2 regions of the Achromobacter sp. EB05 genome follow, and region 1 is predicted to be linked to the other one. Evidence: riboswitches for the same ligand, from Rfam matches in the RefSeq annotation. Region 1 holds a riboswitch; the other holds the start of a gene.
The links. Region 1 has a riboswitch for glycine ahead of gcvT (glycine cleavage system aminomethyltransferase GcvT). Riboswitches for the same ligand answer to the same signal wherever they lie in the genome.
Positions count from the first base shown of each region.

Region 2: another riboswitch for glycine. It lies ahead of AAID08_RS18680 (D-amino acid dehydrogenase); the one in region 1 lies ahead of gcvT (glycine cleavage system aminomethyltransferase GcvT).

Region 1 covers NZ_CP155917.1:5,518,663-5,533,430, forward strand. Annotated here, with positions in the region: gene AAID08_RS25185 (ABC transporter ATP-binding protein) at 1-781, shown strand, start outside; gene AAID08_RS25190 (amidase) at 826-2,232, shown strand; gene AAID08_RS25195 (M81 family metallopeptidase) at 2,278-3,753, shown strand; gene AAID08_RS25200 (DUF945 family protein) at 3,963-5,933, shown strand; gene gcvP (aminomethyl-transferring glycine dehydrogenase) at 6,040-8,913, opposite strand; gene gcvH (glycine cleavage system protein GcvH) at 9,005-9,382, opposite strand; gene gcvT (glycine cleavage system aminomethyltransferase GcvT) at 9,484-10,584, opposite strand; glycine riboswitch at 10,668-10,790, opposite strand; glycine riboswitch at 10,824-10,916, opposite strand; gene AAID08_RS25220 (ZIP family metal transporter) at 10,995-11,888, opposite strand; gene AAID08_RS25225 (superoxide dismutase) at 11,916-12,530, opposite strand; gene AAID08_RS25230 (NAD(P)/FAD-dependent oxidoreductase) at 12,791-13,993, opposite strand; gene AAID08_RS25235 (arginine/lysine/ornithine decarboxylase) at 14,011-14,768, opposite strand, start outside.
Region 2 covers NZ_CP155917.1:4,102,483-4,117,250, forward strand. Annotated here, with positions in the region: gene AAID08_RS18615 (amidohydrolase family protein) at 1-794, shown strand, start outside; gene AAID08_RS18620 (tripartite tricarboxylate transporter substrate binding protein) at 794-1,783, shown strand; gene AAID08_RS18625 (bifunctional diguanylate cyclase/phosphodiesterase) at 1,923-3,629, shown strand; gene AAID08_RS18630 (RNA-binding S4 domain-containing protein) at 3,682-4,062, shown strand; gene ppk2 (polyphosphate kinase 2) at 4,123-5,400, opposite strand; gene AAID08_RS18640 (hypothetical protein) at 5,595-6,038, shown strand; gene AAID08_RS18645 (hypothetical protein) at 6,091-7,161, shown strand; gene AAID08_RS18650 (trans-sulfuration enzyme family protein) at 7,212-8,408, opposite strand; gene AAID08_RS18655 (methionine ABC transporter permease) at 8,455-9,111, opposite strand; gene AAID08_RS18660 (methionine ABC transporter ATP-binding protein) at 9,089-10,198, opposite strand; gene AAID08_RS18665 (MetQ/NlpA family ABC transporter substrate-binding protein) at 10,290-11,129, opposite strand; gene AAID08_RS18670 (CopD family protein) at 11,264-11,689, opposite strand; gene ampC (class C beta-lactamase) at 11,775-13,055, opposite strand; glycine riboswitch at 13,192-13,282, shown strand; glycine riboswitch at 13,284-13,370, shown strand; gene AAID08_RS18680 (D-amino acid dehydrogenase) at 13,415-14,644, shown strand.

The DNA.
Region 1 (14,768 bases):
TTCGCGCCGCGCGCCGCAGAACGTGATCGCCGCGGCCGACGTCAACCTGACGTTGCGCAAGGGCGAGATCCTGGGCATCGTGGGCGAATCCGGTTCGGGCAAATCGACGGTGGCGCGCTGCATCGTGCGCCTGATCGAGCCCACCGCCGGCCACATGATGATGGGCGGCGAAGACCTCAGCACCCTGTCCGGCGCGGCGCTGCGCCCGGTGCGCCGCCGCATCCAGATCGTGTTCCAGGACCCGTACCGTTCGCTCAACCCGCGCCGCACCGTGGGCGAATCCATCATCGAAGGCCTGCTCAATTTCGGCGTGCCCCGCGACAAGGCCGAGCAACGCGCCGGCGAAACGCTGTCGGTGGTCGGGCTCAGCCCCGACGCCATGCGGCGCTATCCGCACCAATTCTCCGGCGGCCAGCGCCAGCGCATCTGCATCGCCCGCGCGCTGGTGATGGACCCCGAGATCCTGGTGGCCGACGAAGCCGTGTCGGCGCTGGACGTGTCGGTGCAGGCGCAGGTCCTGGAACTGCTCGAGCAGGTGCGCGAGCGCACCGGCGTGGGCGTGCTGTTCATCACGCATGACCTGCGCGTGGCCGCGCAGATCTGCGACACCATCATGGTCATGCAGCGCGGCAAGGTCGTCGAGACCGGCGCCGCCCAGGCCGTGCTGACCGATCCCCGCCACGAGTACACCCGCGCCCTGATCGACGCGGCGCCCGGGCGCGACTGGGACTTCCGCAATTTCCGGCCCGTGGCGGCCGGGCTGGCGGCCCCCGCCGCCTGAGGCGTCCCAATCAACCCAGGCATCCCACGCAATCGGAACCCGCCATGTCGCAACCGCATGAACTCTCGGCCCAGGAACTGCTGGCCGCCTATCGCAACAAGACCCTGTCGCCGGTCGAGGCGACCCGCTCGGTGCTCGACCACATCGCGCGCTGGGAACCGCACATCCACGCCACCTATGCGCTCGATCCCGACCAGGCGCTGGCGCAGGCGCGCGCTTCCGAGGCGCGCTGGATGAAGGGCGAGCCGCAGGCTTGCGGCGGCTACTCGCTGGACGGCGTGCCCGCCACCATCAAGGAAAACATCGCCACCCGCGGCGTGCCGGTGCCGCTGGGCACCGCCGCCACCGACCTGACGCCGGCCGCGGCCGACGCCCCGCCGGCGGCGCGCATGCGCGAGGCCGGCGCCGTGGTGCTGGGCAAGACGACCATGCCCGACTACGGCATGCTCTCCTCGGGACTGTCGAGTTTCCATGCGCTGACGCGCAACCCCTGGGACCTGAGCAAAAACCCGGGCGGCTCCAGCGCCGGCGCCGGGGCGGCGGCGGCGGCGGGCTACGGCCCGCTGCACATCGGCACCGACATCGGCGGCTCGGTGCGCCTGCCGGCGGCCTGGTGCGGCATCGCCACGCTCAAGCCCAGCCTGGGCCGCATTCCCATCGACCCGCCCTTCATGGGCCGCTGCGCCGGCCCCATGACGCGCGACATCGCTGACGCCGCGCTGATGATGGGCGTGCTGTCGCAACCCGACGCGCGCGACCACATGAGCCTGCCGTTCCAGGACTTCGACTGGCTCAACCTGGATGCCGACGTGCGCGGCCTGCGCATCGGCCTGCAACTGGAAGCCGGCTGCGGCCTGCCGCTGGACCCGGAGATCCGTGCCGCCGTCGAAGCCGCGGCCCGACTGTTCGAGTCGGCCGGCGCCATCGTCACGCCGCTCAAGCCGTGGATGACGCCGGAGATGCTGGACGGCGTCGACCGTTTCTGGCGCACCCGCTCGGCCATTGACCTGGGGGCCCTGCCGCAAGCGCGCCGCGACAAGATCCTGCCGTTCATCCGCGCCTGGGCCGAAAGCGGCGGCGGCCAATCCGGCGAGGCCGTATTCCGCAGCTACTACGAAACCCTGAACGTGCGCGCCAGGACCGTCGCCGCCACCGCCCCCTACGACTACGTGCTGTCGCCGGTGGCGCCGGTGGTGGCCTACAACGCCGAGTGGGCCGCGCCCACCAACGAAGTCGCCACGACCATGCACCACATCGGCTACACCCTGCCCTACAACATGAGCGAGCAGCCGGCCGCCTCGGTCAATTGCGGCTATACCAAGTCGGGCCTGCCGATCGGCCTGCAGATCGCCGGCGCGCGCTTCGACGATCTGGGCGTGCTGCGCGTGGCCCGCGCCTGGGAACGCATGCGCCCGGCCCAGCAGCCCTGGCCGCAGCCGCCCCGGGCCTGACGCCGTCCCGCTCCCCTTCCCCTTTGGCAACCCACAGGAATTTCCATGCGTTGGCTTCTGGCAATGATCAAGCACGAGACGAACACCTTCTCGCCCGTGCCGACCCCGCTCGCGCGCTTTTTCCGCGGCAATCCTGAAATCCTGGCCGGCGACCGCGCCATCCGCGCCTACGAGAACACCGACAGCGGCCTGGGCGGCTACATCGAGGTGGCGCGCCGCGTCGGCGCCGAGATCGTGGTGCCCGTGGCCGCCGAGTCCTGGCCCAGCGGCCCGGCCAGCGCCGAGACCCACGAGCTGCTGTGCAAGCGGGTGCTGGACGAGGTCCGCAAGGGCGGCTACGACGCCATCCTGCTGGACCTGCACGGCGCCATGGTCGCCGAAGGCGTGGAAGACGCCGAGGGCGACCTGCTGCGCCGCCTGCGCGAGATCGATCCCAAGACGCCGGTGGCGGTGACGCTGGACATGCACGCCAACATCTACGCCGACATCGTCGACAACGCCACCGTCATCAGCGGCTTTCATACCTATCCGCACGTCGACATCCGCGAGGCCGGCATGCGCGCGGCCAACGTCATCGTGCGCACGCTCAAGGGCGAGATCAAACCCGTGATGACCTGGGGCGGCAAGCCCATGCTGCCGCACGTCATGTGCCAGGGCACCCACGCCGATCCCAACAAGTCGCTGCAGGAACGCTGCCGCCAGCTGGAGGCCGACGGCGTGCTGGCGGCCTCGGTGTTCGTGGGTTTCCCCCACGCCGACATCCGCGAGGCCGGCCTGAGCGCCGTGGTCTGTACGGACGCCAACCTGGCCCAGGCGGAGCAATACCGCGACGAGCTGCTGGACCGCGCCTGGAACGACCGCGCGAAATGGGTGTTCCATTCCGAGCCGCTGGCGCCCACCATTGCCCGGGCCAAGGCCATCGAGCAGGGACCGGTGGTGCTGCTGGACCACTACGACAACACCGGCTCCGGGGGCACCATGGACACCACCGCGGTGCTGGCCGAGGTGCTGCGCCAGGAACTGGACAACGTGGTGTTCTACGCCATCTGTGATCCCCAGGCGGCGCGCGAGGCGGCCACGGCGGGGGTGGGCAGCACCGTCACGCTGCCGCTGGGGGGCAAGGTCGACATGCCCGCCATCAATCGCCGCGGCGAACCGCTGACCGTGACGGGCCGCGTCAAGCTGGTGTTCGACGGCGTCTACCTGAACCGCGGCCCCATGTACCGTGGCGTGCGCAACGACACCGGCCTGACGGTGGTGATCGATACCGGACGGGTCGAGATCGTGGTGGTATCGCGGCACCAGGAACCCTTCGACATCAATTGCCTGCTGTCGGCCGGCATTGATCCGCTGCAAAAGCGCTATGTGGTGCTCAAGAGCCGGGTCCACTGGCGCGCCGGCTTCTCCGAAATGGCCACCGAGATCATCGAGTGCACCGGCGTGGGCGTCACCACCTCCGACTACGGCCAGCTCGACTTCAAGCACGTGCGCCGGCCGATCTACCCGCTCGATCCCCTGTAAAACACGCGTTGTCGACAATATGGCCGGCGCCCGAGGGCGCCGGCTTTCATTTTGAAATCTTCGGTAACGGCACGCACTGCAACTGGCTACCCCGCCTCGGTATACTCGCCGCGGGTCCTGACAGGCCGATGAATATGTCCCATTGCCCGCGCCGCTCGACGGCGCCGCGCCGCATGGACAAGACTCGACAATCAACGACAAAGCAAAACATGAAAAAGAGCGTAGCGATCACCTTAGCCGTGGTCATAGTGGGAGCGGGAAGCTGGGTGGGTGCTACCTGGTACACGGGCAAGCGCATCGAAGAAGGCGCGCAGCGCCGCCTGGCCGAGGCCAACGAGAAGCTGGCCAAGATCACGCCTTTGTTCGGCCTGCGCATCGACCAGATCAAATACGAGCGCGGCCTGTTCTCGACGCAGGCGCGCTACGGCGTGTCGTTCGTCAAGAGCGACAAGAGCCTGAGCGACATGCCGGACGGCATGCTGGAATTCGATGCCCAAATCGAGCACGGCCCGTTCCCCAAGAGCGCGCTGGCGCGCGGCGCCATCGCGCCCAAGCTGGCTTTCGTCCACGCCGAAATGGCCAAGACGGACAACGTCAAGCCGGTGTTCGAGCTGACCAAGGACGTCTCGCCCCTGGTCACCGATGCCATGGTCAGCTTTGGCGGCAGCACGGCATCGACCGCCCGCATCGCGCCGGTGAAGGTGACGCATGAGGGCAATTCGGTCGATTTCAGCGGCATGGAAATCACCGGCACGTTCGACCGCGGACTGGCCGCCATCACCGCCAATGCCAAGACCGACACGCTGGCGGTGGACGGCACCAAGGGCAGCGATCCGATCAAGATGGCGATGTCCGGCCTGACCATGGACGTCGACAGCCGCATGGGCAAGTTCGGCCTGTCGGTCGGCGACTCGGGCATCAAGATCAAGCGCATCGAAGTCATCAAGCCGGACGCCGACGCCAAGGTGATCCTCGACAACTTCAGCTACACCGTCAAGCTGGCCGAGGACGACAAGAACATCAACATCCAGGCCGCCTACCAGACCGGCGACATCAACGTCAACGACGTGCCGCTGGGCAACGGCCAGGCCGTCATCAAGCTGGCCCGGCTGGACGGCGCCGCGGTCAAGCAGCTGTCCGATACCTACAACCAGCTGATGCGTCAATACATGGCCGATGCCCACGACGAGGGCCTGAACGACGAACAGTTCCAGGTGCTGCTGGATAACGCCGGCAAGCTGCTGGCCGGCAATCCGTCGTTCAGCATCGACCCGATCAGCTGGAAGACCGCCAAGGGCGAAAGCAAGCTGAACGTCACGCTGGACCTGGCCAATCCTCCCAACGTCAAGGACCTGACGCCGCAGGAAATCGTGGTCAAGGCCATCAAGCAGATCGACGCCACGCTGGTGATCTCCAAGCCGATGGTGCAGGACCTGATGGTGCAGTACGCCATCAAGAAGGACGGCATGCCCGCCGACAAGGCCGAAGCCGAGGCCGCCGACAACATCCGCAGCATGTCCGGTATGGCCGAGATGTTCAACGTCGGCAAGAACGACGGCGACAACATCGTCGGCAAGTTCCACTTCGCCGACGGCATGGGCGACCTGAACGGCAAGAAGATTCCCGCCGACGAACTGTTCTCGGGCCTGCTGGGCGCGACCGGCATGAACAGCGCGATGGACGATGACGAGGAAGAAGCCGAACCGGCCGCCGGCGCCACCGCCATGGACGACGAAATGGCCGCGACCAGCAACGCCGACGTGGTCAATGAGTTCGACGTCGACATGGTCGTCCATATGCTGGAAGACATGGGCTACACCACCCGCAAGACCGACGGCGATGAAGGTCCGGTGCTGATCCTGGACGCCAGCAATTCCGGCGCCACCGACCTGCGCCTGGAATTCCTGTGCAATGACTTCTCCGAGAAGTGCTACGACCTGGTCGCCACCGCCACCTACGCCAGCAAGAAGCCGGCCACGCTCAAGGCCATCAACGCCTGGAACCAGGAGTACCGCTGGACCCGCGCTTACCTGGACGACAAGAACCAGGCCGTGCTGCAGATGGACATGAACGCCGAAGGCGGCATCGGCAAGAAAAACCTGCAGATCCTGCTGAACACCTACTTCAGCATCACCGAGGAATTCGCCACCGCCATCACGGCGGCGCCGGCCAGGAAGTAAGACGGCCGCGAAAAAGCAAAACCCCCATCGTGCGATGGGGGTTTTTTTTGCCTGTCGCCAGGCAAGCCTCGATGACCCGCCCCAAGGGGCGGGCCGTCACGCGGCATCAGGCGTAGGCTTCGACCGGCAGGCAGGCGCAAACCAGGTTGCGGTCGCCATAGGCGTTGTCCACGCGCGCCACCGGCGGCCAGTACTTGGCCTCGCGCAGCGAAGCCACCGGGTAGGCGGCCTGCTGGCGCGGGTAGTCGTGCAGCCATTCCTCGGCCAGCAGCATCTGCGCGGTGTGCGGCGCGTTCTTCAGGACGTTGTCCTCGCGATCGCGTTCGCCGCGCTCGACCTGGGCGATTTCCTCGCGGATCGAGATCATCGCCTCGATGAAGCGGTCCAGCTCGGCCACGCCTTCGGATTCGGTCGGCTCGACCATCAGCGTGCCGGCCACCGGGAAGCTCATGGTGGGGGCATGGAAGCCGTAGTCCATCAGGCGCTTGGCGATGTCCTCGGCGCTGATGCCGCTGGTTTCCTTGAGCGGACGCACGTCCAGGATGCACTCGTGCGCCACGCGGCCGTTGCGGCCCGCGTACAGCACCGGGTAGTGGCCGCGCAGGCGGGTGGCGATGTAGTTGGCGTTCAGGATCGCGACTTCGGTGGCGCGGCGCAGGCCGTCGGCGCCCATCAGCGCGATGTACACGAACGGGATCGGCAGGATGCCGGCCGAACCGAACGGCGCGGCCGAGACCGGGCCGACCTTGGCTTCGCCGGGCAGCTTGCCCTGCTCGTTCACCACGCCGGGCAGGTACGGCGCGAGGTGCGCGCGCACCGCCACCGGACCGACGCCCGGGCCGCCGCCGCCGTGCGGGATGCAGAAGGTCTTGTGCAGGTTCAGGTGCGACACGTCCGAGCCGAACTTGCCCGGCTTGGCCACGCCGACCATGGCGTTCATGTTGGCGCCGTCCAGGTACACCTGGCCGCCGGCCTGGTGCACCAGGTCGCAGATCTCGGTCACGGCTTCCTCGAACACGCCGTGCGTGGACGGGTAGGTGATCATCAGCGCGGCCAGCTTGTCGCCGACCTGTTCGATCTTGGCGCGCAGGTCGCCCAGGTCGACGTTGCCGTTGGCGTCGGAGGCCACCACCACCACGTCCATGCCGGCCAGTTGCGCCGACGCGGGGTTGGTGCCGTGGGCCGACGACGGAATCAGGCAGACGTTGCGCTGGTGCTGGCCGTTGGCCTGGTGGTAGCCGCGGATCGCCAGCAGGCCGGCGTATTCGCCCTGCGCGCCCGAGTTGGGCTGCAGGCTGATGTTGTCGTAGCCGGTGATCTCGCACAGCGCGGCCGACAGGCGCGTGATCAGCTCGTCATAGCCCTTGCTCTGCGAGGCGGGCGCGAACGGATGCACCAGCGCGAACTCGGGCCAGGTGATGGGGATCATCTCGGCCGTGGCGTTCAGCTTCATGGTGCAGGAGCCCAGCGGGATCATGGTGCGGTCCAGCGCCAAGTCCTTGTCGGCGAGCTTGCGCAGGTAGCGCAGCATGTCGGTTTCCGACTGCACGCTGGAGAACACCGGATGCTTGAGGATGGCGCTTTCACGCGCCACCGCGGCGGGGATGCCGCCGGCCGCCTTGGCGTCCAGCGCGTCGATGTCCAGTTCGACGTCGTCGCGTTCCAGGCCGGCGGCGAACACGTTCACCAGCGCCTGCAGGTCGGCGGCGGTGACGGTCTCGTCCAGCGACACGGCCAGGCGCGCGCCGTCGACACGGCGCAGGTTGATGTGCTCGCACTCGGCGGCCGTGATGATGGCGGGCGTGGCCGGGCCGGTTTCCAGCAGCAGCGTGTCGAAGAAGGTGTCGTTGGCGACCTTGATGCCCAGCTTGCCGAGTTCGGCGCGCAGGATGGCGGTGTAGCGCTGCACGCGCTCGGCGATGCGGCGGATGCCGGCCGGGCCGTGCCAGACGGCGTACATGCCGGCCATCACGGCCAGCAGCACCTGCGCGGTGCAGATGTTCGAGGTGGCCTTCTCGCGGCGGATGTGCTGTTCGCGCGTCTGCAGCGCCAGGCGCATCGCCGGGTTGCCCTGGGCGTCCTTGGACACGCCGACCAGACGGCCGGCCATGTTGCGCTTGAAGGCGTCCTTGCAGGCCATGAAGCCGGCGTGCGGGCCGCCGAAGCCGAACGGCACGCCGAAGCGCTGGGCCGAACCGATGGCGATGTCCGCGCCCCATTCGCCGGGCGCGGCCAGCAGCGCCAGCGCCAGCAGGTCGGTGGCCACGGCCACCACCGCGCCCTGCGCGTGGGCGGTCTCGGCCAGCTTGCGGTAGTCGGCCACCGAGCCGGTGCTGTGCGGGTACTGCAGCAGCACGCCGAAGCACTCCGGCAGGCCATCGGCCTCGTCGCCGACGGCGATCTCGATGTCCAGGCCCTCGGCGCGCGTGCGCACGACCTCGATGGTCTGCGGATGCACGTGGCGCGAGATGAAGAACACCGGGCTTTGCGACTTGGCGCTGCGGCGCGCCAGCGTCATGGCTTCGGCGGCGGCGGTGCTTTCATCGAGCAGCGAGGCGTTGGAGATGTCCAGCCCGGTCAGGTCGGCGACCATGGTCTGGTAGTTCAGCAGGGCCTCCAGGCGACCCTGCGAGATCTCGGGCTGGTACGGCGTGTAGGCCGTGTACCAGGCGGGATTCTCGAGAATGTTGCGCAACACCACGTTGGGCGTCTGCGTGCCGTAGTACCCCTGGCCGATGTAGTTGCGGTAGACCTTGTTGCGGCCGGCGATCTGCTTCAGTTCGGCCAGCACGTCGGCTTCGCTGCGCGACGGCGGCAGCGCCAGCGGCGCCTGGCTGCGGATCTTGGGCGGCACGACTTCTTCGATCAGGGCGTCCAGGCTGGGGCTGCCGATGGCGGCAAGCATGGCGGCCTGATCGGCGTCGGAGGGGCCGATGTGGCGGGGGATGAAGTCGGTGTGGGTGTCTAGGGCGCGCGACATGGGGGATCTCGGGATGGCGGTGTCGTCGGGGGGGACGGACGGTGATGCATGGACGGGCGGCGGCGCCAGCGCCGCGCCCGCCCCGGCCGGCTTAGCCGTTGGCGACGGCTTCGTAGCCGGCGGCGTCCAGCAGCTTGTCGGCATCGGCGGCGTTGACCGGCTTGATCTTGAAGATCCAGGCGGTGAAGGCCGATTCGTTGATCAGGTTGGGGTTGCTTTCCAGCTCGTCGTTGAACGCGACGATTTCGCCGGCCACGGGCGCGTAGATGTCGGAGGCGGCCTTGACCGACTCGACCACGCCGGCGGTCTCGCCCGCGTTCAGCTTGGCGCCGACCTTGACGTCGCCGACGAAGACCAGGTCACCCAGTTGGTCCTGGGCGGTATCGGTGATGCCGACGACGAACACGTCGCCTTCGGCTTTGACCCATTCATGGGACTCGGTGTACTTGCGATCGGTGGGCAGACTCATGGGAACTCCTGGGGGGATTCGGATAAGGAAATGGTGTTGCGCGCCTCGCGCCGGCGGCCTGCGCCCCAAAAGGGGCGGGCCTGCGGCGCGAAGCTTCGAGTTTACGAGTGTTCGACGGCTTTGCCGTTACGGACAAACGGCAGCTTGCAGACCAGGGCGGGCACCCACTTGCCGCGGATGTCGACCTCGACCGTGTCGCCCGCGACCACGCCTTGCGGCAGGCGGGCAAAGCCGATCGACACGCCCAGCGTCGGCGACATGGTGCCGCTGGTGAGTTCGCCCGTGCCGTTCTTGGCGCGCACCGCCATGTGGGCACGCATCACGCCACGTTCCTGCAGCTTCAGGCCGACGAAGGCGGCGGGCGTGGCGAACTGCTCCAGCGCGTCGCGGCCGATGAAGCGGCGCTCGGGGTTCTTCAGGGAAACCGTCCAGGTCAGCGCGGCTTCGCCGGGCTGGGTCAGTTCGTCCATGTCCTGGCCGTAGAGGTTCATGCCGGCTTCCAGGCGCAGCGTGTCGCGCGCGCCCAGGCCGGCCGGGCGCACACCCTGGGCCGCCAGGTCGCGCCACAGTTGCACCGCCTCGGCGGCGGGCAGCACGATTTCGAAGCCGTCTTCGCCGGTGTAGCCGGTGCGCGCGACCAGCGTGTCGTCGCCGACGCGGGCGGCCACGAACGGGGTCAGCGGCTCGCTGGCGGCCTGCCAGGCGGGGCGCGCGGCCCAGACCTTGGCGCGGGCGTTGGGGCCCTGCACGGCGATCATGGCCAGGTCGCGGCGCGGCGTGATGGTGACGTCGAACTTGCCGGCCTGCCTGACGCGCTGCATCCAGGCCATGTCCTTGTCGGCGGTGCCGGCGTTGACCACCACGCGCCATTCATCGGCGGCGAAGAAATACACGATCAGGTCGTCGATGACGCCGCCCTGCGGGTTCAGCATGCAGGTGTAGAGCGCCTTGCCGGGCACGGTCAGCTTGGCGACGTCGTTGGCCACCAGGCGCTGCAGGAAGGCGTAGGCGTCGGGGCCGGTGATGTCGGCGTTGAGCATGTGCGAGACGTCGAACATGCCGGCGTCCTGGCGCACCGCGTGGTGCTCCTCCAGTTGCGAGCCGTAGGCCAGGGGCATGTCCCAGCCGCCGAAGTCGACCATGCGGGCGCCAGAGGCGATATGTTCGTCGGCCAGCGGGGTGCGTTTGAGGGGTGCGGACATGCGCGGGTACTCCGGAGCGGCAGCGTTGCCAGGGTTACGGAATGCCGCCGGCGGACGGGATGCGCCCACGCAACGGCTGAATCTTCCGCCCCTCTGTCCTTTTGCCTGAGAGTTGCCCCGCGTGGCGGGTTTGCACCTTCGGCGCCTGGGCTGCTCGCTATGTCCCTGATTGGGCAGCGGCGCCAGGTCTCTCCAGAGTGCTGCTTTGCCGCGTCCGCGCGGTGAAAACCGGGACAGGGCAAGCATGCGCGGTATGGGATACCTGAGCGATTCCGGGCGAATTGCGCCTTCGGCGGCAGCCGCGAACGGCCGCTCTCTCCCGCAACATGCGTGACAGCGCCGAAAGCATACCGCGAAACGCGATTGCGTTGTTGATCCGTGAACGCTGGCCGGTCGCCGCCGCGCCCGTGTCAGCCCAGCGCGGTGTCCAGCAGCATCATCAGCACGAAGCCCAGCATCAGGCCGCAGGTGGCGTAGACCTCGTGCCCCTTGCGGTGCGACTCGGGGATGATCTCGTGGCTGATCACGAACAGCATGGCGCCGGCGGCAAAGCCCAGCCCCCACGGCAGCAATGCCGCCGACCAGCCCACCACCACCGCGCCCAGCACCGCGCCGACCGGCTCGACCAGGCCCGACAGCATGCCCAGCGCCACCGCGAACGCGCGCTTGTAGCCGGCGGCGATCAGCGCCACCGCCACCACCAATCCTTCGGGGATGTCCTGGATGGCGATACCGGTGGCCAGCGCGGTGCCCCGCAGCGGATCGTTGCCGGCGTAGCCGACGCCGATGGCCAGGCCTTCGGGCAGGTTGTGCAGCGTAATGGCGAAGACGAACAGCCAGGCGCGGCGCAGGCGGTGCGCCTCGATGCCCTCGCGGCCCTTGATGAAATGCTCGTGCGGCAACAGCCGATCCATCAGCAGCAGCGCCGCCGCGCCCAGCAGGATGGCGGCGCCCACCGTCAGGCCCGCGCCCCAGGGGCCGGCGCCCTGCGACTCGGCCGCCGCGATGCCAGGCGCCACCAGCGAGAACGCGCTGGCCGCCAGCATCACGCCGGCGCCGAAGCCGAACATGCTGTCCTGCATCTTCTGGGGGATGGTGCGCGCGAACAGGATCGGCAGCGTGCCCGCCGCGGTGGCGCCGGCGGCGACCATGCCGCCCAGCAGCGCGTCGGCCACGTGCGGCGCATTGGCATCGAAATAGACCCACGCCTGGTGCAGGCCCAGGCAGGCGACCAGCACCGCCAGCGTCCAGACGCTGACGCTGGTGGCCGCGGGCCGGATGCGATGACGGCTGAAGGTGTTCATGGTCCACTGCCCTCGCGCGATGCCGGCTCAGCCCACGGCGACGGCGTAGCGGCGCGCCACCTCGGACCAATCGATCACATTGTAGAAGGCGCCGATGTATTCCGGACGGCGGTTCTGGTACTTGAGGTAGTAGGCGTGCTCCCACACGTCCAGCCCCAGGATCGGCGTGTTGCCCTGCATCAGCGGGCTATCCTGGTTGGCGCTGCTTTCCACTGCCAGCTTGCCGTCCGGCGTCACGCTGAGCCAGGCCCAGCCGCTGCCGAAGCGCGTCAGCGCGGCCTTGGTGAAGGTATCGCGGAAGGCTGCCTGGCCGCCCAGCTCGGCATCGATGGCGCGGGCCAGCGCGCCGTCGGGCTCGCCGCCGCCGCGCGGCGACATGACCGCCCAGAACAGGCTGTGATTGGCATGCCCGCCGCCGTTGTTGCGCACCGCGCCGCGGATCGCCTCGGGCAACTGGTCGATGCGCGCCACCAGGGCGTCGACCGGCTCGTCGGTGGCGATGCCGGCGCCTTCCAGCGCGGCGTTCAGGTTGTTGACGTAGGTCTGGTGATGCTTGCCGTGGTGGATCTCCATCGTCAGCGCATCGATGTGCGGTTCAAGCGCGTCGTAGGCGTAAGGCAGGGGCGGCAGGGTGTAGGCCAAGGCGATCTCCGTCGGGCAACGCCGCCGACGAGGGCGAGCGTCTTATTTTTGAAAATACAAATGATAGGTATTTTTATTTGATACGACAACGATAACGTTGCAATGCCTGTCATGCAGGCAGGCTATGGGCCGGACAGCCCTTGGCGAGCAGCACGAAGCGTGCCCGCGCCGGCGGCGCGAAAAGCGTTGGACAAAGCGGGCGTCGCGCCCGGGAAGGAATGTGGCCGGAGCACGGGGAACGCGGGCAGCGCCCGGAACCGCTAGAGCGCCTTGCCGCAGGCCACGCCGGAGGCCCAGGCCCACTGGAAGTTGTAGCCGCCCAGCCAGCCGGTGACGTCCACGGTTTCGCCGATGAAGTACAGGCCGGGCGTGGCGCGGGCCTGCATCGATTTCTGGTCCAGCCCGCGCGTATCGACCCCGCCGCGCATGACCTCGGCCTTCTTGTAGCCGGCGGTGCCGCTGGGTACCAGGGTCCATTGGTGGATGTCCTGCGCCAGCGCGCGCAGGGTCTTGTCGGGCGCATCGGCCAGGCGCAGCGCCGCCAGGCCCGGCTTGCCGCCCTGCTCGGCCAGCTGCAGCCAGCGGTCGGCCAGGCGCTTGGGCCACAGGCCGGCCAGCACCGTGTGCAACTGCTGCCGGTTGCCGGACTTGGCCGCCAGCAGTTCGGCCGCCAGGTCGCGCCCCGGCGCCAGGTCGATGACGATGGGCTCGCCCGGCTTCCAGTAGCTGGAGATCTGCAGGATCGCCGGGCCCGACAGGCCCCGATGGGTGAACAGCAGGTCTTCGAGAAACTCGCCGCGCGCCTTGCCCTGCCCCGTCGCCAGGTTGACCTCCAGCGCCACGCCGGACAGCTCGGCCAGCGGCTGCCAGTGGGCGGCGTCGAAGGTCAGCGGCACCAGCGCCGGCCGCGGCTCGACCACCTTCAGGCCGAACTGGCGCGCCAGCTTCAAGCCAAAATCGGTGGCGCCCAACTGCGGGATCGCCATGCCGCCGGTGGCCACCACCAGCTTGGCCGCGCGGATCACGCCCTGGCTGGTGCGCAGTTCGAAGCCGGCCTCGCCATGGGCAACCTCGGCCACCTGGCAAGCCATGCGCCACTGCACGCCGCCGGCATCGCATTCGGCGCGCAGCATCTCGATGATGGATTCGCTGGAATCGTCGCAGAACAGTTGGCCGCGGTGCTTCTCGTGCCAGGCGATGCGGTGGCGCCTGAGCAGCGCCAGGAAGTCCTGCGGCGTGTAGCCCGCCAACGCCGACCGGCAGAAATGCGGGTTGTCGGAGAGGAAATTGGCGGGCCCCGCGCCGATGTTGGTGAAGTTGCAGCGGCCGCCGCCCGAGATACGGATCTTCTCGGCCAGCCGTTCGGCGTGATCCACCAGCACCACGCGCAGGCCGCGCTGACCGGCGACCGCGGCACACATCATGCCAGCGGCGCCGGCGCCGAGAACGGCGACATCGAACATCAGGACTCCGGACCCGATCAGTCTTCGATCAGGCAATCAACGTAATAGCGCTTCTCGCCGTCCGGACCCACTTCGTCGGCCAGGCCGTGGATGTAGGTCTCGAAGCCCGGGAAGCGCTCGTTGAACTCGCGCGCGAACTGCAGGTACTGGACGATGGTGCGGTTGAAGCGCTCGCCCGGGATCAGCAGCGGAATGCCCGGAGGATACGGCGTCAGCAGCACGCCGGTGACGCGGCCTTCCAGCTTGTCGATATCCACGCGCTCGACCTCGCGGTGCGCCATGCGGGCGAAGGCGTCGGACGGCTTGAGCGCCGGCACCATGTCGCTCAGGTACATCTCGGTGGTCAGGCGGGCCACGTCGCGTTCGCGGTAGGCCTCGTGGATCTGCTGGCACAGGTCGCGCAGGCCCATGCGCTCGTAGCGGCGATGGCCGCGGCAGAAGTCCGGCAGGATGCGCCACAGCGGCTGGTTGCGGTCGTAGTCGTCCTTGAACTGCTGCAACGCGGTCAGCAGCGTGTTCCAGCGGCCCTTGGTGATGCCGATGGTGAACAGGATGAAGAACGAATACAGGCCGGTCTTCTCGACCACCACGCCGTGCTCGGTCAGGTACTTGGAGACCAGCGCGGCCGGGATCCCGGTTTCGCCGAAGCTGCCCGACATGTCCAGCCCCGGCGTGATGACCGTGGCCTTGATCGGGTCCAGCATGTTGAAGCCTTCGGCCAGGTCGCCGAAGCCGTGCCAGTGGTCGTTCGACTCCAGGATCCACTCATCGCGGT
Region 2 (14,768 bases), 1.4 Mb from region 1:
CCCACGTCTTCCTGCAGGGCCTGGCGTTGGCGGACACCCGCCGCCACACCCCGGACTACGACGCCCCGCTGGCCCAATACCTGGGCCTGCTGGACGCGCACGGGCTGTCGCATGGCGTGCTGGTGCAGCCCAGTTTCCTGGGCACTGACAACAGCCACCTGCTGGAGGCGCTGCGCGCCGCGCCGGCGCGGCTGCGCGGCGTGGCGGTGGTGGACACGGCCATCGACGAGGCCGCGCTGCGGGCGCTGGCCGCGGCCGGCGTGGTCGGCATCCGGCTCAACCTGATCGGCCTGGCCGTGCCCGACCTGCGCACGCAACCGTGGCAGTCATTGCTGGCTCGCGTCAACGCGCTCGGCTGGCACGTCGAGATCCACCTGCAGGCCGCGCGCCTGGCCGATATCATGCCGGCGCTGCTGCAGGCCGGCTGCCGCGTGGTGGTGGACCACTTCGGCCGTCCCGACCCGGCGCTCGGCGTGGCCGACCCCGGCTTCGGCTACCTGCTGCGGCAGGCCGACAGCGGCCGGGTATGGGTCAAGCTGTCCGCCCCTTACCGCAACTGGACCGGCGAGGCCTGTGCCAGCGCTGGCCGCGAGGCCGCGCGCCAACTGCTGGACGCCTACACGCCCGCCCGCCTCATGTGGGGCAGCGACTGGCCCCACACCGAGCATCGCCACCTGGCGTCCTACCCCGCGTCCATGCGGTGGCTGGCCGACTGGATCGACGACCCCACGCAACGGCGCGCCGTACTCGCCGAGACACCGTTGCGGCTGTTCCAATTCCAAGGAGAATTCTGATGACCCCTCTGATCCAACGCCTCGCGCGCCGCGCCAGCCTGCTGGCTGCCGCCGGCCTGCTGGCCGGCGCCGCCGGCACGGCAACCGCCGCCTACCCCGAGCGCGCCGTTACGCTGGTGGTGACCTACCCGCCCGGCGGCACGGTCGACGTGGTGGCCCGCCTGATCGGCCCCAAGCTGGCGGCTGAACTGGGCCAGCCGGTGGTCATCGAAAACCGCGGCGGCGCCGGCGGCATGATCGGCGGCGCCGTGGTCGCCAAGGCCCAGCCCGACGGCTACACGCTGATGCTGGACGCCTCCAACCACGCGCAGAACCCCGCGCTGCATTCCAAGATGCAGTTCGACACCCTGACCGCGTTCGCGCCGGTGTCGCTGCTGTTGCGCGTGCCCAACGTGCTGGTGGTGACCCCGTCGTACGAGGTCAAGACCGTGGCCGACCTGATCCGCCTGGGCCAGCCCGACAGCAAGGAACACGTCTATTTCGCCTCGGCCGGCCCCGGCTCGGCCCAGCATCTGGCCGGCGAACTGTTCAACCTGCTGGCCAAGACCCAACTGCAGCACGTCGCCTACAAGGGCGGCGGCCCGGCCATGATCGACGTCATGTCGGGCCAAGTGCCGGTGATGTTCGCCAGCATGGGCTCGGCCTGGCAGCACGTGAAGAACGGCAAGCTGCGCGCGGTCGCCGTGGGCGGCTCGGAGCGTTCCAAAGCGGCGCCGGACCTGCCCACCATCGCCGAATCCGGCGTGCCCGGCTACGAGACGTATGAGTGGAACGCCGTGTTCGCCCCGGCCGGCACGCCGCCGGAAATCGTCAACCAGGTGTCGCAGGCCCTGGCCAAGGTGCTGAAGGACCCGCAGATCGCCGAACAGCTCGAAGGCATCGGCGCCGAGCCCATCGGCTCCACCCCCGCCGAACTGGACACGTTCCGCCGCGCCGAGATCGCCAAGTGGCAGCGCGTGGTCAAGGAAGCCGACCTGAAACTGGATTGAGTACCGCCGGGCGACCTGCCGCCCGACAACCGGAATGCCGGTCTTGGACGCCCCTCGGGGCGTCTTTTTTTGGTTTTACGGCGGCTCCCCGATGCGATACAACAGCACTTCAAGCGCGCTCAGGGAAATCCGCGACGAGATGAACCACGACAGCCACGAGCCCTCATCCTTTCCCCCGCCCGCCGACGCCCGCCTCGCGGCCGGCGCCGACGGCGCCACGCTCGACAGTCTGGCCGACGGCTTCCTGTCGCTCGATCGCGAATGGCGCGTGCGCTACCTGAACCCGGCCGCCGAACGCCTGTTGCGGCGCAACAGGCTGGACCTGGTGGGGCGCGGCCTGTGGGACAGTTGTCCGGACCTGGTCGGCACCGGCTACTACGATGCCTGCCGCGGCGCCATGCAGACCGGCCGCCCGGCCCAACACATCGGCTACTACGCGCCGCTGGCGAGCTGGTTCGAGGTGCGCGCCTTTGCGCATGAGGACGGCCTGGCGGTCCTGTTGCGCGACGTCTCGCGCGAACGCGAGGAAACCGCCCAGCTCAGATACCAGGCCACCCATGACTACCTGACCGGCCTGCCGAACCGGCGCCAATGCATGGACACGCTGTCCGCCGCCATCGCCGAGGCCGAGCGGACGCTGGCCGCGCAGGGCCCGACCCTGGCGGTGCTGTTCCTGGACCTGGACCGCTTCAAGGAAGTCAACGACGCCTTCGGCCACGCCGAGGGCGACCTGCTGCTGTGCGATGTGGCCGAGCGGCTGCGCAAGTTCCTCACGCCCGCGATTTTCTGCGCCCGGGTCGGCGGCGACGAGTTCCTGCTGGTGCTGCGCGGCACCAACGAGCGTGCGGCCGAGGCCCTGGCCAATTCGATCCTGAACGCGCTGTCGATCCCGAGCGACATCCATGGCCGCTCGGTCTCGCTGGGCGCCAGCATCGGCATCGCGCTGATGAACTCGCCCGGCGAATCGGCCGAGATGCTGCTGAACTATGCCGACGCGGCGATGTACGCGGCCAAGTCGGCCGGCCGTTTCCAGGTGCGGGTGTATCACCGCGAACTGATGCAGGGGCTGGGCGCGCGCCTGTCGCTGCGCGGCGACATCCAGGGCGCGCTGGCCAACAACCAGTTCGAGCTGCACTTCCAGCCGCAGATCAGCATGCACGACGGCTCGCTGTGCGGCGCCGAGGCGTTGCTGCGCTGGCGCCATCCCACCCGCGGCCTGCTGGCGCCGGCGGCGTTCCTGGACGTGATCCTGGATTCGCCGATGGAGTCGGCGCTGACCGAATGGGTGGCCAACGCCACCTGCCTGCACATCAGCGAATGGCTGGGCGAGGGCCTGCCGGTGCCGCGCATCTCGTTCAACCTGTCGGCGCGCCAGTTGGTGGCGCCCGACCTGGCCAACACCATCGTGCGCCTGGCGCAGGTGCATGGCGTGCCGCCGACACTGCTCGACGTGGAAGTCACCGAGAATTCGCTGATGAGCGACGTCGAGAAGGCCTCCGGCATTCTCGCGGCGCTGCGCGAGGCCGGCATATCGGCGTCGCTGGATGACTTCGGCTCGGGTTATTCGAGCCTGGCGTACCTGGCGCGGCTGCCGATCGACACGCTCAAGATCGACCAGTCGTTCGTCTGGGCGCTGGGCAAGGTGCCGACCGCCACCGCCGTGATCCGCGGCGTGGTGCGGCTGGCGCATTCGCTGGGCATGCGCACGCTGGCCGAGGGCGTCGAGACCGAGGCGCAGCGCCAGATGCTGATCGAGGAAGGCTGCGACGCGATGCAGGGCTTCCTGTTCAGCCGCGCGCTGCCGGCCAGCGCCTTCGCCGCGCTGCTGCGCGAAGTGCCGCGCTGAGGCGAACCGCTATCATGTCCGCCTGACGACCCGATTGATGACGGCAATGACGATGGACAGGATACGGCTCGACAAATGGCTCTGGGCGGCGCGCTTCTACAAGACGCGCAGCCTGGCGGTGGACGAAATCGGCAAGGGCCGGGTGCAGGTCAACGGCCAGCCCGCCAAACCGGCGCGCGAGGTCGGCCCCGGCGACGTGATCAGCATCCGCAAGGAAGACCCGCCCATCCAGGTGCGCGTGGTCGCCGTCAGCGGCGCGCGCGGCCCGGCGCCGGTGGCGCGCCAGCTATATGAGGAAACCCCGGAAAGCGCCGCCGCGCGCGAACGCGCGGCCGAGATGCGGCGGCTGGCGCCCGAGCCGGCGCTGGACATCGCCGCCGGCCGACCGACCAAGCGCGACCGGCGCCTGATCGACCAGATGCGGGGCAAGTGAGACGCGACCGCGACAGGGCCCGGACCGGCCCGGCGGACCGGCCACGAAAAAGCGACAGCGCTACAGCGCCCGTCCCACGATCAACGGATCCAGCGCCAGTTCCGGCGCGCCGCTCTTGCCTTCGTACGGCAGGCGGCTGAGCACATAGCGCATGGCGTTCAGGCGCGCGCGCTTCTTGCAATCCGACTTCACCACGATCCACGGCGCGTCGGCCGTGTCGGTGTGCGCGAACATCGCTTCCTTGGCGCGGGTGTAGTCGTCCCACTTGTCGAGCGAGGCCAGGTCCACGGGGCTCAGCTTCCATTGCTTGAGCGGATGCACCTTGCGCTGCAGGAAGCGGCGGCGCTGCTCTTCCTGGCTGACCGAGAACCAGAACTTGACCAGGTGGATGCCGCTGGTGACCAGGTGGCGCTCGAAGTCGGGCACCTGGCGCAGGAACTGCAGGTATTCCTCCTGCGAGCAGAAGCCCATCACGCGCTCGACGCCGGCGCGGTTGTACCAGGAGCGGTCGAACATCACGATTTCGCCGGCGGTGGGCAGATGCTGCACATAGCGCTGGAAATACCACTGGCCGCGTTCGGTGTCGGACGGCTTCTCCAGCGCCACCACGCGCGCGCCGCGCGGATTCAGGTGCTCCATCATGCGCTTGATGGTGCCGCCCTTGCCCGCCGCGTCGCGGCCCTCGAACAGGATCACCACGCGCTGTCCGGTGGCCTTGACCCAGGCCTGCAGCTTGAGCAGCTCGACCTGCAGCGCGTATTTCTGCTTTTCGTAATTGCGCCGCAGCATGCGGTGGCGGTACGGATAGATGCCCTCGCGCCAGTCGGTCGCCAGCTCCTCGTCGGGATTGCGGCGCGCGGCCGGCGCCTGCGCGTTGGCTTCGAGCAGCGCGCGGTGCACCGCCACCGCGTCGTCCGGCGACAGTTCCTCGATCACCGAGCGCAGCGCCGCGTGGGCTTCGCCCGATTCGCCGATCTGGTAGCGGCGGGCGATGTCGGCCAACACCGACGAGGTCTCCTGGCGCGCGGCGACTTCCCGCGCATTGACGCGCTTGCGCGCCTGGATCGCCGGTTCGATGGCGGGCAGCCCGGCCGGGGCTGCCGGCGCGGACGCCGGCGGCTGGACGACCTTGGACGGCTTGTCGGCGCGGACGGCGCGCGTGGACTTGGGCGTCTCGGCGCCGCGGGCGGACCGCGCCGGGGCCGGCGTGCGCTTGCCGGCCGCGGCGGAGCGGGTGGCCTTGCGCGGCGGGGCGGTGCGCTTGGCGGCGCGCGGGGCCGTGGCGCCGTCGTCGTTCTCGGCGGGCGATCCGGAAGCTTGCGGGGTCTTGTCAGTCATCGTTGCAATCCTTGCTGCGCGTGAGGTCAGAGCCGCGGCGGCCGGCCAGTCGCCGGCGACCCGTCAGGAAAAAACATCTACCCTAACCGGCGTGCCGAGGCGGGGCGTTGACGTGGATCAATGCTTGTAACATTGCGGCAGCAATCCGCGCCGCTACACTGCCCGCTGCCCTCTTTCGACTGCCCCCTGCCGCCATGTGGTCCCTGCTCAAACGGCTGTTCGCCGGCCCGCCCGCGCCGCCCGACCCCTACGCCGAAACCATCCGCTTCGACGACAGCGGCTTCACCCGCGCCATGGGCACCGAAGCGACGGGCGGTCGGCGCCAGTTCTGGCCGTGGGAGGCCGTCGACGAATTCGGTTTCCGCTTCACCGAGGCGCTGTTTCCCGATCCGTGGGCCGGCGCTTACATGGAAGGCCTATGGTACGTCCGGGTGCGCGACGACGGCTCGCCGATGGCGGTCGAATTCGGCCAGGAACACCTCGACCTGGCCGCCCTGCCGCCGGCGCTGCTGCGGCACATGCCGGGACTGGACGTGCAGGCGCTGCGCGAGGGATTGGCCGTGGCCAAACGCGGTATCCATCACTTCGAGGGCGAAGGCAACTGGGTCGGCTGGCGGCGCGATCCGCATTGCACCTGAAAAGCCCTCACGGTAACATCTGCGGCTAAATATTTCGTGGCTGCCGCCCGCCGTGGAAACACGTAGAGAACCCACCCTGAGCCCGGAAGGCGCCAACACGCCGCTGCCGTCCGCGACATCGGCGGCGCGCGGTTCCCCACGACCCAGCCGCGCCCTGCGGACATGGACCTGGGGCCTGTACATCGGGTTGTGGCTGCTCCTGTTGATCTTCAAGTCCGACGGCGCGGACGGCGTCGCGGACCCCGCCGAGTCGCTGGGCTACCGCGTCGGCAGCGCGGTCGGCAGCGCCATCGCGCTGGTGCTGCCCGCCGCCCTGGTGATCCTGGCCCTGTCGCTGTTCAAGCGCTTTCGCACGCCGTTGCACCGCATGCGCGCGGCCTTCGCCACCGGCCTGCTGCTGGCGGCCGCGGCCGCCGTCCTGGCCGGCCTCGCGGCCTATCGCGAAACGCAGAAGGCCACCGCGCTGGCCGAGATCCGCCGCACCGGCGAATGGATGCGCGCCGCGCTCAACGCGCCCGACCATCCGCCCGGAGACGTGCCGGACATCGACGCCACCCCCAAGGCGCATGGCGTGTATGGCGAGATCGAGCGCGGCGTCAAGATCATCCTGGGACAGCGGGTGGCGCAGTACCGCGCCTACATGAAGGAACTGGACGAGGTGCGGCTGTCGGACCTCTTCATCCCCAACCGTCTGGCGCGCGACCGCGGCATGGTGGAAAGCCGGCTGATCCTGGAACAATCGCAGCGCGTGGTGCGGAAATACAGCCAGCAGAACCGGCGGCTGCTGGCCGACGTGCCCGTCACCATCCGCTCGCTCGACCTGAGCGAGCAGCAGAAGGACCGCATGGTCGAAGGCGCGATCAAGGCGCGGCCGCAGCAGAAGGCAACGCTGGCGCGCAACTGGGAGCTGGAGCGCCAGACGCTGGACGAGTTCGAGAAGATGATCAATCTGCTCGACGACAACCGCCGCGCGTGGCGCGTGGAGCACAACGAGATCGTGTTCGACCGCGACAGCCTGTTGAACCGGTTCCGCGCCCATCAACTGGCGGTGCGCCAACTGACCGAGGAACGCGCGCGGCTGGAATCGCAGCAGTTCGACAGCCTGACCTCGGTGCTGCGCTGACGCGGGTCGTCGGCGCCCGGGCGCGAAGGCGGGCCGGGCGCGATCGAGCGTCAGCTCCCCGCCTGATCCAGCCCCTGCTTCAGATCGGCCAGGATGTCGGCGGCGGTTTCCAGCCCGACCGACAAGCGCAGCAGGCCTTCCGACAGGCCATACTTTTCGCGGTCTTCGGCCGTATAGCTGGCGTGCGTCATGGTGGCCGGATGCTGGATCAGCGTTTCCGGATCGCCCAGGCTGACAGCGATGCGCGCCAGCTTCAGGCTGTTCAGCAGGCGCCGGCCCGCGGCCAGCCCCCCCTTCAACTCGAACGCCACCAGCCCGCCGCCGGCCGCCTGCTGGCGCTGCGCGATCTCGGCGCCGGCCGTGCCCGCCAGGCCCGGATAGAACACGTCGGCCACCGCCGCGTGTTCGCGCAGGAACTTCGCCACCTTCAATGCCGATTCGCTGTGACGCTCGACCCGCAATTCCAGCGTCTTCAGGCCGCGCAGCACCAGGAAGGCGGTGAACGGCGACAGCGTCGCGCCGGTGAAGTAACGCAGGCCCTGCAGGCGGATCGCGTCGATGTGCTGCTTGCGGCCGACCACCGCGCCGGCGAGCAGGTCGCCGTGGCCGCCCAGGTACTTGGTGGCCGAGTGCAGCACGATGTCGGCGCCGTGTTGCAGCGGCCGTTGCAGCACGGGCGTGGCGAAGGTGTTGTCGACGATGGTCAAGAGCCCTTTGCCGCGCGCGATGGCCGAGATGGCGGCGATGTCGACCAGCCGCAGGTTGGGGTTGGCCGGCGTCTCGAAATAGACCGCGCGGGTCTTGGGGCCGATGGCGGCGGCCACGGCTTCCGGGCGCGTGAAATCGGCGAACACGGCGTTGATGCCCAGGCGCGGCAGCCCCTGCGCGAACAGCGTGAAGGCGGTGCCGTAGACGATCTGGTCGACCACGATCTCGTCGCCGCTTTGCAGCAGCGACAGCAGCGTGGCCGAGATCGCCGCCATGCCCGACGCGGTGACCACGCCGGCCTCGGCGCCTTCGAGCGAGGCCAGCCGCTCTTCCAGCAGGGCCTGGGTCGGGTTGCGGGTGCGGCCGTAGACGTAGCCCGATTGTTCGCCGAGGCGAATGCGGTCGAAGGCCTCGATGCTGTCCTGGGTGTAGGTGGAGGTCAGGTAGAGCGGCGGCGACAGCGCGCCCTGCTCGTCCAGCGGGTCGTAGCCCAGGTGGATGGCGCGGGTGGCGAAGCCGTGGTGTTGCGAGTCGGACATGGATACCTCCGGGAATCAGCTCGGGGATGCGGACGGCGCGGCGCCGTCAGCGCTTGTGGTCGGCGCGGCGCGACAGCCATTCGCCGGTGAATTGCACGATCGAGACCAGCGCGATCAGGATCACGATCACTTCGAACATCACGCGGGTCTCGTAGCGTTCGTAGCCATAGCGGATGGCCAGGTCGCCCAGGCCGCCGGCGCCCACCGCGCCGGCCATGGCCGAGGCGTTGATCATGGCGATGACGCTGACGGTCATGCCGCCGATGATGCCGGGCAACGCCTCGGGCAGCAGCACGTGGCGCACGATGTGCCAGCGGCGGCAGCCCATGGCGCGCGCGGCCTCCACCAGGCCGTGGTCGACATCGTTCAGGCTGACCTGGGCGATGCGCGCGAAGAACGGCACCAGATTGGCCGACAGCGGCACGATCGCGGCCCAGGTGCCGAGCGTGGTGCCGACCAGCATGCGCGTGAACGGCAGCATCGCCACCAGCAGGATGATGAAGGGGATGGCGCGGAACGTGTTCACGGTGATCGACAGCGCTTTGTTCAGGCGCGGCCGCGGATACAGGTTGCCCGGCGCGGTGACGGTCAGCACCACCGCCAGCGTCAGGCCGGCGGCGATCGCGATGAGCGCGGACACGCCCACCATGGTCAGCGTCTGCAGGAAGGCCTGCAGGTATTTATCCAGCATCGGCAGCGACATAGCCCAGTACCTCGATCTGATCGGCCACCAGCGCGGCGCGCGCGGCCTCTTCCTGTAGAACGGCGGCCGGCACCGACACCAGCAGGCTGCCCTGGGCGTGGCCGCGCAGGCGGTCCAGCCCGCCATGCAACAGCGTCGCGCCCGGCCCCAGCGCCGCCAACGCCTGCAGCGAGACGCCCTCGGGACGGCCCTGCCCGGTGAAGCGCAGCCGCAGCACTGCCAGGCCCGCGCCGCCTTGCAGGTCCGGCACCAGCCGCGCGGCCAGGTCGGCCGGCAGGTCATGCTGCAACGGCCGCAGCAACGCACGGGTGGCATCGGCCTGGGGATTGCCGAACACGCGCCAGACCTCGCCGTGCTCGACCTTGCGGCCGCCGTCCAGCACCAGCACCTTGTGGCAGACCTCGCGGATCACCGCCATATCGTGCGTGATCAGCACCACCGTCAGGCCCAGCTTGCGGTTGATGTCGCGCAGCAGCGCCAGGATCGACTGAGTGGTTTCGGGGTCGAGCGCCGAGGTGGCCTCGTCGCACAGCAGGATCTCCGGGTCATGCACCAGGGCGCGGGCGATGCCCACGCGCTGCTTCTGGCCGCCGGACAGCTTGGAAGGATAGGTGTCGGCCTTGTCGCGCAACCCGACCAGGTCCAGCAGCGCGTCGACCTTGGCGCGCGCCTCGGCCGGCTTGACGCCCGCGACACGCAGCGGCAAGGCCACGTTCTGCGCCACGGTCTTGGCCGACAGCAGGTTGAAGTGCTGGAAGATCATGCCGATGCGGCGCCGCAGGCCGACCAGCGCATTTTCGTCCAGGCCGCCGACGTCCACGCCGTCGACCCGCACCTGGCCGGCGCTGGGCCGCTCCAGCATGTTGATCGAGCGCAGCAGCGTCGACTTGCCGGCGCCGCTGCGGCCGATGATGCCGAACACCTCGCCGCGCCCGATGGAAAAGGAGATATCGGCCAGCGCCGTTACCGTGCCCCGCGGGCCCTGGTAGCGTTTCTGCAGGCCGTCGAAAACGATGTGGGCGTCTTGCGCCGCGTCGGCGGCGGGCCGCAGGGCCGGATCCGCCAGGGGGATGTCGTGTTGCATCATGCTGTGTTCCCGAGCCGCCCGCGCGGCGGCGCGTGCCGCTCCGCGAGCGAGGATGGCGGCGGCGCCGGCTGGCGCCGCCGCGCGTTCCGGCTCAGAAGACCGGGATCACCGAGCCTTCGTACTTGCTCAGGATGAACTGGCGCACTTCCTCGGAGTGATAGGCCTTGACCAGCTCGGGCACCCAGGGCGCGTTCCTGTCTTTCTCGCGCACGGCGATGATGTTGACGTAGGGGTTGTTCTCTTTCTTCTCCACCGCGATGCCGTCACGCGTGGCGATCAGCCCAGCCTGGTAGGCGAAGCTGTTGACGATGGCGGCGGTGTCGACGTCGGGCAGCGAACGCGCCAGCACCACCGAGGCGCTTTCGACGAAGTCGAGCTTGCGCGGGTTGGAGGTCACGTCGGCCAGCGTCGCGGTGCCCGTGGCCGGATCGAAGCCGTCCTTGAGCGTGATCAGGCCCTGGTCGCGCAGGATCACCAGCGCACGGGTCTGGTTGCTGGGATCGTTGGGGATGCCGACCTTGGCGCCTTCGGGCAGGGCCTGCAGCGACTTGTATTTCTTCGAATAGAAGGCGATGGGCGAGATCAGCGTATTGGCCACCGACACGAGTTTGTAGCCGCGCTGCTTGATCTGGTCGTTCAGGAACGGGATGTGCTGGAACGCGTTGGCGTCCAGGTCGCCGTTGTTGAGCGCCTCGTTGGGGCTGGCGGTGCCGGTGATGACCACCGGCTCGACGGCCAGGCCGTTCTTCTTGGCGACCTGCGCCACCACTTCCCAGATCTGTTCGTCGACGCCGCCGCGCACGCCGACCTTGAGCGGCTTGGGATCGGCCGAGAAGGCCGGCCCGTGGAACATGGCGGCCGCGGCCAGCACGGCGCCCAGCAGGGCCTTGGCCAGCGTGCCCGCGCGGGCGGTGTAAGTGCGGGGAGTCATATGGAAATCGCCTCTCAGTCGATACGGTTATGAGGAGACGATTCTAGGGATGGCCCCTGCGCGCGCGAACGAATAGTTGGTTGAGTCGTTATTACAGGGGCGTTTGGATATGGCGCCGGCGCATAAGTGGCGCCTCAGAACGGCTTGACCACCACCAGCGTCACGATGACCGCCGCGGCGACCACCGTGAGCGGCGCGTACAGGTCGACCAGCGGCGCGCGTTTCACGCTGCCCTGCGACTGGCGGCGCAAGGCCGCGCTCTGCACGCCCAGCAGGCCCGACAGGACCAGCGCCAGCGCGATCTTGATCCAGATCCAGGTCATGGCGAACCAGCCGAAGGTCACGGCCAGGTGCAGGCCGACCAGCCAGGCCAGCACCATCGCCGGCGTGGTCACGAACAGCGTCCAGCGGCGCAGCGCGCCCAGCATCCTGCGTTCCTTGGGCGCCTCGTCGCTGTCGGGCGGCTGCGACGACAGCAGGAACAGCGACACGAACAGGGAGCCGCCCAGCCATGCGACCACGGCGGCGACATGCAGCATTTTGAGTAATTGGTAGGTCATGCGCGCGATTATCGCCGCAGCGGCGCGCGCCAGGGCGGAATCGGGTCCGACGGGTTTGCGCTACGGCAAAGACCGACGCCGGCGTTCACGGCGCCAGCGCCTTGAGCACCCGCAACGCCAGCCGCACCCGCGCCTCATTCGGATAGTTGCGGTTGGCCAGGATCACGATGCCGAGCTTGCGCGACGGCACGAACGCCACGTAGGCGCCGAAGCCATTGGTGGCGCCGGTCTTGTTGATCCACACTGCCTGCTGCGGCGCCAGCGGCGGTTGCAGGGCCTTGACCGGCAGGGTCTCGAACGCGACCTGGGCGGAATTGCCGTGCACCAGGTCTTCCACCGACACCGGGTAACGGTACTGTTCCCAGATCAGGTCCTGCGTCATCGCGCCCAACTGGTAATAGCCGGTATGGGTCTCGGCGATGGCGCGCTGCAGCGTGGCATCGACCGGCGTGGTGCCCAGGTTGATCTCGACGAAGCGCAGCATGTCGCGGGCGCTGGACTTCACGCCATAGGCCTCGTCCGCCAGCACGCCCGGGTTCACGCGCACCGGCGCATCCTGCTTGTCGTAGCCCTGGGCGTAGTCGGGCATCTTGCCCGGCGGCACTTCCAGGTAGGTATCGCGCAGGCCCAGCTTGGGAAACAGCCGCTGCTCCATCGCCACCACGTAGGGCTCGCCCAGCGCGCGCGCCGCCACCACGCCCAGCATACCGATGCTGGGGTTGGCGTAGGTGCGGCGCGTGCCAGGCGCGTACCGCGGGGTCCAGGCCTTCAGGTAGTCCATCAGTTGCGCCATGCTCTGCACCGCGTCCGGCACCTGCAAGGGGAAGCCGCCGGCGGTGTGCGTGGCCAGGTTCACCAGCGTCAGCCTGGCGAATTCGCTGCCTTGCAGCTCGGGCACCCACTTGGCCGGGCTGTCGGTGAGCGACAGGCGGCCCGTGGCCTGGGCGTAGGCGGCCAGCGTGACGGTGAAGGTCTTGCTGATCGACCCCAGTTCGAACAGGGTGTCGCTGGAGACCGCGCGGCGCGGCGCGCGCGAGGCGTCGCCGTAGTTGAAGAAGCGCTGCTCGCCGTCGCGGCTGACGCCGATGGCCATGCCGGCGATGCCGTACTCGCGCATGACCTCGGCCACGGCGGCGTCGACGGCGGCGGTGGCGCGATCGGCCTCGGCGGACGCGGGTGCCGGCGTCGCGGATGCCTTGGCGGTGGATGCCGGCGAGGATGCGGGCGTGGATACGGAGGTCGATGCCGTGGTTGCCTTGGCGGCGGGCGCTTGCGCGACGGCCGGGCCGGCCGAGGCGGCGCCGGCCAGGGCCAGCGTCAACGTCATGGACAGCAGGGAAATACGGAACATTGCCGGAGCGCGCATGCGGGATCGTCCTTTCGTTTTCCGGCCGGCGCGTGCCGGCGGTTCGGCGCCCAGTGTAGAGCCAATCCGGCGCCCCCCTGGTATTAACCCTGAGTCCCGCCCGCGCCGAATTTTGGCTATTCTCGGTGCGTCGATTCAAAACCCCGCAGAAGAGTCCCGCCCTCGTGGCGGGCGCCGACGGAGCAACCGCCCCGGAAACTCTCAGGCAACAGGACTGCGCGGTCTAGACAATCTGGAGAGAGGCGCCTGGCGCCCACCGAAGGGGAACCCGCGCCGCCGCGCCCGGGTGAAGCTCTCAGGTACAGAGACAGATGGGGTGCCACGGCCGTTGGGTCGTGGCCACGCCTTCTGGAGCCATCATGCCCCGCATCGCCATCATCGGCGCCGGTATCACCGGCGTCACGTCCGCCTACGCCTTGAGCAAACTGGGCTACGACGTCACCGTCTACGACCGCCAGCGCTATCCCGCCATGGAGACGTCCTTTGCCAACGGCGGCCAACTGTCCGCCAGCAATGCCGAAGTGTGGAACAGCGCCGCCACCATCATGAAGGGCCTGCGCTGGCTGGGCCGCCACGACGCGCCGCTGCTGCTCAATCCGCGCCCGAGCTGGCACAAGTATTCGTGGCTGGCCCAGTTCATGGGGCAGATCCGCAACTACCGCCAGAACACCATCGCCACCACCCGCATGGCGATCGAAGCGCGCGAGCACCTGTACGCCATGGCGGTGGACGAAGGCATCGACTTCGACCTGCAGCGCCGCGGCATCCTGCACATCTACCATGACGCCGCCAGCTTCGAGACCGCGCGCCGCGCCAACGCGCTGCTGCGCGAAGGCGGGCTGGAGCGGCACGCCGTCACGCCCGAGGAAATCCGCGGCATCGAGCCGACGCTGCAAACGCCCTGCCACGGCGGCTTCTACACGCCGTCCGACGCCACCGGCGACATCCACAAGTTCACCAGCGGCCTGGCGCAGGCGTGCCTGCGGCGCGGGGTGCGTTTCGAACAGGATGCCGACATCCGCGCCATCAGCCGCGACGGCCTGCCCTACGTGCTGGATATCGCGCGTGCAGAGGGCGCGCGGCGCGAACAGCACGAAGCCGACGCCATCGTGGTCTGCGCCGGCGCCGCCAGCCGCCAGTTCGCGCGGCAACTGGGCGACCGCCTGAACATCTACCCGGTCAAGGGCTACTCGATCAGCGTGCATCTGGACGACGCCGCGAGCCAGGCCGCCGCGCCCACCGTGAGCCTGCTGGACGAGGCCGCCAAGATCGTCACCAGCCGCCTGGGCGACCGCTTCCGCGTGGCCGGCACCGCCGAGTTCAACGGCTTCAACCTGGACATCCGCGCCGAACGCATCCAACCCCTGGTGGACTGGACCCGCCGCCATTTCCCCGGCGTGCGCACCGCGCGCGTGGTGCCGTGGTGCGGCCTGCGGCCGATGATGCCCGACATGATGCCGCGCGTCGGCCCTGGTAAGCGGCCGGGCGTGTTCTACAACACCGGGCACGGGCATCTGGGATGGACGCTGTCGGCGGCGACGGCGCAGATGCTGGCGGCGAGCGTCAGGCAGGCGGTGGCGTTGCCTTAAGCCCATGCCAGGAGATGGCACGCCGGGAGATCATGACCGCGATGGACAAACGCACCAAAAAAAGACCATTGTTCTCCCGGGACAATAAGACCCACCCCAATTCATGGTCGGACTAAATAAAGAC